Tolumonas auensis DSM 9187: one gene and its partner. The main gene of each other region encodes a partner of the protein of the gene in region 2 in a complex. Links are inferred from orthologs where the notes say so. Each region holds a gene or a part of one and is shown on either strand. Other genes may lie near its edges.

What was found.
Region 1: the proteins of uvrD (region 2) and uvrB are in contact, whole or in part, in a crystal structure (PDB 7EGT), measured with the Thermus thermophilus proteins. The link is inferred for Tolumonas auensis DSM 9187 from one-to-one orthologs. Residues at the interface, in WP_096412145.1 of Thermus thermophilus: His654, Arg656, Phe657, Gln666, Asp668, Glu669, Lys680, Arg681, Leu682, Ser683, Lys685, Tyr686, Ala687; in WP_096411307.1 of Thermus thermophilus: Glu23, Leu25, Arg26, Asp27, Gly28, Glu29, Arg30, Phe31, Arg55, Glu326, Asp327, Phe328, Glu379, Ser382, Gln383, His398, Gly400, Arg401.

Annotation. Positions count from the first base shown.
Region 1 is NC_012691.1:1,215,853-1,219,096, reverse strand. Bases 41-2,956 are described here. They hold uvrB (excinuclease ABC subunit UvrB), read right to left. Parts: upstream 2,546-2,956; coding sequence 536-2,545; downstream 41-535. Other genes in these bases: folE (GTP cyclohydrolase I FolE), read left to right, coding at 41-499. Also shown: more of folE, read left to right, coding at 1-40. UniProt on the Escherichia coli protein: The UvrABC repair system catalyzes the recognition and processing of DNA lesions. A damage recognition complex composed of 2 UvrA and 2 UvrB subunits scans DNA for abnormalities.
Region 2 is NC_012691.1:391,909-395,145, forward strand. Bases 270-3,178 are described here. They hold uvrD (DNA helicase II), read right to left. Parts: upstream 2,865-3,178; coding sequence 675-2,864; downstream 270-674. Other genes in these bases: TOLA_RS01840 (LemA family protein), read right to left, coding at 270-512; kup (low affinity potassium transporter Kup), read right to left, coding at 3,008-3,178. Outside these bases: more of TOLA_RS01840, read right to left, coding at 1-269; more of kup, read right to left, coding at 3,179-3,237. UniProt on the Escherichia coli protein: A helicase with DNA-dependent ATPase activity. Unwinds DNA duplexes with 3'-5' polarity. Translocates on single-stranded DNA with 3'-5' polarity. Initiates unwinding more efficiently from a nicked substrate than double-stranded DNA.

The DNA of each region.
Region 1 (3,244 bases), 820 kb from region 2 along the record:
TGACCTGGCTGACGACAGCCTTGCAGAAACACCGCATCGGATCGCCAAGATGTATGTGGATGAGATATTTTCCGGACTTGATTACGGTTCATTCCCGAAAATTACCCTGATTGAAAACAAGATGGGTACTGATGAGATGATAAAAGTGCAGGATATTGGTTTAACCAGTACCTGCGAACACCATTTCGTTACTATCGATGGAAAAGCGACGGTGGCTTATATTCCGAAAGATAAAATTATCGGATTATCCAAAATCAACCGGATTGTAAACTTCTTCGCGAAACGCCCTCAGGTGCAGGAACGGCTGACACAACAGATCCTGGTTGCGTTGCAGGTCCTGTTAGGTACCGATAATGTCGCTATTACCGTGACCGCAACCCACTACTGCGTTAAATCGCGGGGGGTTATGGATGCATCAAGTCAAACCACCACCACCGCTCTGGGTGGTGTATTCAAAAGCAGCGCTGCTACACGTCACGAATTCCTCAGCCGCGCCTGATCTGACGTCACCACCGCATTGCTGCGGTGGTTTCCGTTAGCCCATCGTCAATTGTTGCTGCAGTTCATGGATCTGATCACGCAAGGTTGCCGCCTGCTCAAATTCCAGATTCCGCGCATGTTCAAACATCTGATTTTCCAAACGCTTGATCTCTTTTGCCAGCTCTTTCGGATGCAGCCACTGATAATGTGCGCCGGGTTCGGCCACTTTTTTGGCGTTTTTCCCCTGCGTTTTACTGCTCACGCCGCCGAGCTGCATGACATCCACGACCTTTTTATTTAACCCTTTCGGTGTAATACCGTGCTCGAGGTTAAATGCCTGCTGCACTGCACGGCGACGATGGGTTTCATCGATCGCTGTTTTCATGGAATTCGTGATGCGATCACCATACAGGATCGCTTTACCATTCAGGTTACGGGCGGCACGACCAATCGTCTGAATCAGAGAACGGGTCGAACGCAGGAAGCCCTCTTTATCCGCATCCAGAATCGCTACCAGCGACACCTCAGGCATATCCAGACCTTCGCGCAGGAGGTTGATACCCACCAGGACGTCAAACTCGCCCAGACGCAGATCACGGATGATCTCCATACGTTCAACGGTATCGATATCAGAATGCAGATAACGCACCCTGACACCATGCTCATGCAGATATTCAGTCAGATCTTCAGACATGCGCTTGGTCAATGTCGTAACCAGCACGCGCTCATTCAGCTTCACCCGCAGCCGGATTTCTGACAACAGATCATCCACCTGGGTCGTGACCGGACGAACTTCAATTTCCGGATCCAGCAATCCGGTTGGCCGAACCACTTGCTGTACAACATCTCCGCCTGATTTTTCCAATTCATAGGCCGCCGGTGTTGCCGAGACAAAAATGGTTTGCGGCATCAGAGCTTCAAACTCGTCGAACTTCAGCGGACGGTTATCCAGTGCCGATGGCAAGCGGAAACCATATTCCACCAGTGTCTCTTTGCGGGAACGATCACCTTTATACATGCCACCGATTTGCGGCACCGTCACGTGAGATTCATCGATAATCAGCAAGCCATCTGCCGGCAGATAGTCAAATAAGGTTGGTGGTGGTTCGCCGGTAGCCCGCCCCGACAGATAACGGGAATAGTTTTCAATGCCCGAGCAGTATCCCAGCTCCTGCATCATCTCAATATCAAACAATGTCCGCTGCGTCAGCCGCTGTTCTTCCAGTAGCTTATTCGCACTTAACAGCTGTTCACGCCGTTCAGCCAGTTCCACCTTAATGGTATCTATGGCCTGAAGAATAGTGTCCCGGGGCGTTACATAGTGACTTTTCGGAAATACTGTAAATCGGGGGATTACTTTTTCCACGGCACCGGTCAGCGGATCAAACAAACTCAACCGTTCAATTTCTTCATCAAACAACTCGACCCGTAATGCCAGTTTGTCTGATTCAGCCGGGAAGATATCAATCACCTCACCCCGCACACGGAATGTGGCGCGCTGGAATACAGCATCATTCCGGGTATATTGCAGTTCAGCCAGACGACGCAGAATATCGCGCTGATTAATAATATCGCCTTGCCGCAGATGCAGCATCATACTGAGATAAGCCTGCGGATCGCCCAGACCATAGATAGCGGAGACCGAAGCAACGATCACCACATCACGTCGTTCCAGTAAGGCTTTAGTGGCAGACAAACGCATCTGCTCAATGTGTTCATTGATCGCAGCGTCTTTCTCTATAAAGGTATCTGTTGTGGGAACATAAGCTTCCGGCTGGTAGTAGTCGTAATAAGAAACAAAATATTCGACTGCGTTTTCCGGGAAGAATTCGCGCATTTCACCATAAAGCTGTGCGGCCAGGGTCTTATTGGGTGCCAGGATCATGGTGGGGCGATTCAGTTTCGCGATCACATTAGCCATGGTGAAGGTTTTTCCTGAACCCGTCACCCCTAACAATGTTTGATGAGCCAGACCAGCATCAATCCCATCCAGTAACCGGGCAATAGCCTCGGGCTGATCGCCCGCTGGCTGGAACTGACTTTCCAGCTTAAAGGTTTTACTCATATCTTTACCACACCATAAATCATGGGCTCATAATATATGTTAGCCCGTGCTGTAGCACTATTTCGTCATCCGGCGAAAGTCGGTTAACCCGCAGTATTGAGTATATTGTCACCACAGAGACTATTTTTTCATCAAACGAGATCTGCGTCGGATTTATGTCTTGACCAGCCCACCCCATCTGAGTAGTATCGCTCGCCCATTCCCTCGTAGTTCAGTCGGTAGAACGGCGGACTGTTAATCCGTATGTCACTGGTTCGAGTCCAGTCGAGGGAGCCAGATTTCTTAGTACATCCTTTCGCAAACTTCCACTTATCCACGGTTTTTTCCTACTGTGCGCCAAAATAATGCACATTTTTTAATGCTGTATTTTTGTTCAGACTTTATTTATAGCCCCTTATCTCTCCCCTTCCCCTTAAAAACTAATGCATTGATTTAATTACATTTTAATTTTGCAATAAATTTACGCTTGTTTTTTGTACGCCTTGAGCCACGCGGCTTAGCACAGGATATAAGAAAACAACTCACAGGGTTATCCACAGATTCTGTGGGTAAACGACGCGAGCCCTTGCCACTACTGGTGTTGGCTTGCTGTTGATAAAAATACACCTGTTTGAAACTGTTCATCAATTCAGCAATCGAACCAGAACTGCCGTTTTTTCCTGTTTCCTTGGTTGACAGTGACCATACCAATCAGTAACA
Region 2 (3,237 bases):
TTGGCTATCAGTGAGTTCGGAAACTGCTGGCGGTAAATGTTGTAAGCCGTGACACAATCATTAAATCCCTGACGGGCAAAGGCGACGCGGTTTTCGGTTGCTGTCAGCTCTTCTGATAGCTGCAGCATATTCTCATTGGCTTTCAGATCAGGATAAGCTTCGATTTGTATGTTAAGCCCCTGCAATGCACCATGTAATTGGTGTTCGGCAGCGGCAAGCTGTTGCATGGCCGCCGGATTACCCGGTGCTGCCGTGGCGGCTTTCAGTCCGGCTAAGGCAGCATTGCGTGCTTCAGTGACGGCAGTCAGCGTTTTACTCTCATGCTGCAAATAGCCTTTGGCGGTTTCGACCAGATTGGGGATTAAATCGTAACGGCGTTTCAGCTGCACTTCGATCTGAGCAAACGCATTCTGATAGCGGCCTTTGAGTGCAACCAACTGATTATAAATAGAGACAAGCCAGAACACGGCCAGTAACAGAACACCGAGTACCACCAGTAATCCGATCATCATTCACATCCCTGCATGAAAAGTTAACTCTGCAGAGTGTAGTGTAACCGGATGGAGTTAGTCGCGTCCTTTGTGCAGGAAAAGTGATATAAGCTTGCGGAAGCGATGACTTATTTCATTCAGTTATGAACGGCCAGACCATCAAGGGCCTGACCGGATGATGCATTAAATAGCTTCCAGACGGGCATAGGCAACGACCAGCCATTTGCTGCCAGCTGTGGCAAAGTTTACCTGCACCCGGCTTTGTGCACCGACGCCTTCATAGTTAAGCACCACACCTTCACCAAAGGTCGGATGCAGCACCCGTTGACCCAGTTTAAAACCGGTACTGGCGAAACTGTCCTGCAGCTTTTCCTGACTAAAACGGCTTTGCGACTGAGCGCTGTTACTCCAGCCGACCTGTGTCCGCAGCCGGATTTCTTCCAGACAGTCACTGGGCAACTCTTTCAGAAAGCGGCTGGGGCGGTTGTAACTCTCTTTCCCGTACAGACGGCGGCTTTCCGCATGCGTCAGATAGAGCTTCTGCATCGCTCGGGTCATGCCGACATAGCAGAGACGGCGTTCTTCTTCGAGGCGTCCCGGTTCTTCCGAACTCTGCTGGCTGGGGAACATGCCTTCTTCAACACCCACCATAAAGACCAGCGGGAATTCGAGCCCTTTGGCGCTGTGCAGTGTCATCAGCTGTACCGCTTCGTCAAATTCATCCGCCTGTTTATCGCCGGACTCCAGCGTGGCATGTGCCAGAAAGGCGGTCAGCGGGCTCATATCCAGATATTCTTCGGCCGGACGAAATAACCGGGTGGCGTTGACCAGTTCTTCCAGGTTTTCGATACGTGACTGACCCTTTTCACCTTTCTCGTTTTCGTAATGCGTCCATAAACCGGACTGGCGGATCACCCGATCGACCTGCACATGCAGCGGTAATTCTGACGTATCGGTTTCCAGCTGATTGATTAGCGCGAGAAAGTTACGCACCGCATTGGCAGCCCGGCCAGCCAGCACACCCTGCTCACACAACTGCCAGGCGGATTGCCACAGGTTCAGGCTCCGGTCACGAGCTGCTTCCCGGATAAGGCCCAGCGTCCGATCGCCGATGCCGCGGGTTGGGGTGTTAACGACGCGTTCAAAGGAGGCATCGTCACTGTGATTGCTGAGCAGACGCAGGTAAGCGATGGCATCTTTGATCTCCTGACGTTCGAAGAAGCGCAGACCACCGTAGATACGATACGGTAACTGTTCCTGCATCAGCGCCTCTTCCAGAATGCGCGACTGGGCGTTGTTCCGGTATAAAATGGCGGCGTCCAGCAAGCTGTTACCCTGTTCGCGCCAGGCTTTCAGGCGACTGACTACAAAGCGGGCTTCATCAATTTCATTGAAGGCGGCATAGACGGAAATTGATTCGCCAGCGACACCATCCGTCCAGAGTTCTTTACCCAGCCGGGCTGAGTTGTTGGCAATAAGCTGGTTAGCCGCTTTCAATATGGTGCTGGTGGAACGGTAATTCTGTTCCAGACGGATGGTTTGTACGTCGTCAAAATCCTGCATGAAACGCTGGATGTTCTCCACGCGGGCACCACGCCAGCCGTAGATGGACTGGTCATCATCCCCGACGATCATCACCTTGCTGCTGTCACCGGCGAGCATGCGGATCCAGGCGTATTGAATGCCGTTAGTATCCTGAAATTCATCCACCAGAATATGGCGGAAGCGTTGCTGATAGTGTTCCAGCAGATGGGGTTTATGCAGCCATAACTCATGGGCCCGCAGCAGCAGTTCGGCAAAATCGACTAAACCGGCACGATCACAGGTTTCCTGATAGGTGGCATAAATTTTCTGGTAGGTGCGGCCCACCGGATCATAAACATCAATATGGTGCGGACGTAAGCCTTCGTCTTTTTTGCTGTTGATATAACCGGCAACGGCGCGGGGTACCCACTGCTTTTCGTCCAGATTCAGGTTCCGCAGAATGCGTTTCAGCAGCCGCAACTGATCATCGCTGTCGATGATCTGAAAATCTTCCGGCAGATTGGCATCCAGCGGATGAGCCCGCAGCAGACGATGAGCCAAACCATGAAAGGTGCCGATCCACATGCCGCCGCGGCCAAAACCGAGACTGTTTCCGAGCAGACGTTCAATACGTCCGCGCATCTCTGCGGCCGCTTTGTTGGTGAAGGTTACGGCCAGAATGCTGTGCGGGGATACCTGCTCGATCTGTAACAACCAGGCAATGCGATGAACCAGCACCCGGGTCTTGCCACTACCGGCACCAGCCAGTACCAGCATGTTTTGCAGCGGAGCTGCAACGACGTCGCGTTGTTTATCGTTCAGACCATCCAGCAGGTGGGAGATATCCATCACAGCTCCAGAAATAATGCCTCACCCGGTGTGAACAGGGGTGGGTTTTTATACAGTAAAAAAAGATTATACCTGTTGTTGTTCGCAGACCCAACAGACAAAAAAGCCGGGGAATAACCCCGGCTCATGTGCAACAGGTGAGCTTATACTTCGACCTGTACACCCATTTCCACCACCCGATCGGCCGGTACATGGATAAAGTCGTTGGTACGCAGCGAGTTTTTGCTTAGCCAGATGAACAATGCGGCTCGTAATCGTGCCAGGATTGATCGATGTGACGGGAGCAACGTCTCGCGTGACAGGAAGAACGAGGTGGTATTCAGGTTAAACGCCATGCCTTTCATTGCACAACGGCGGAACACCTCATACACAT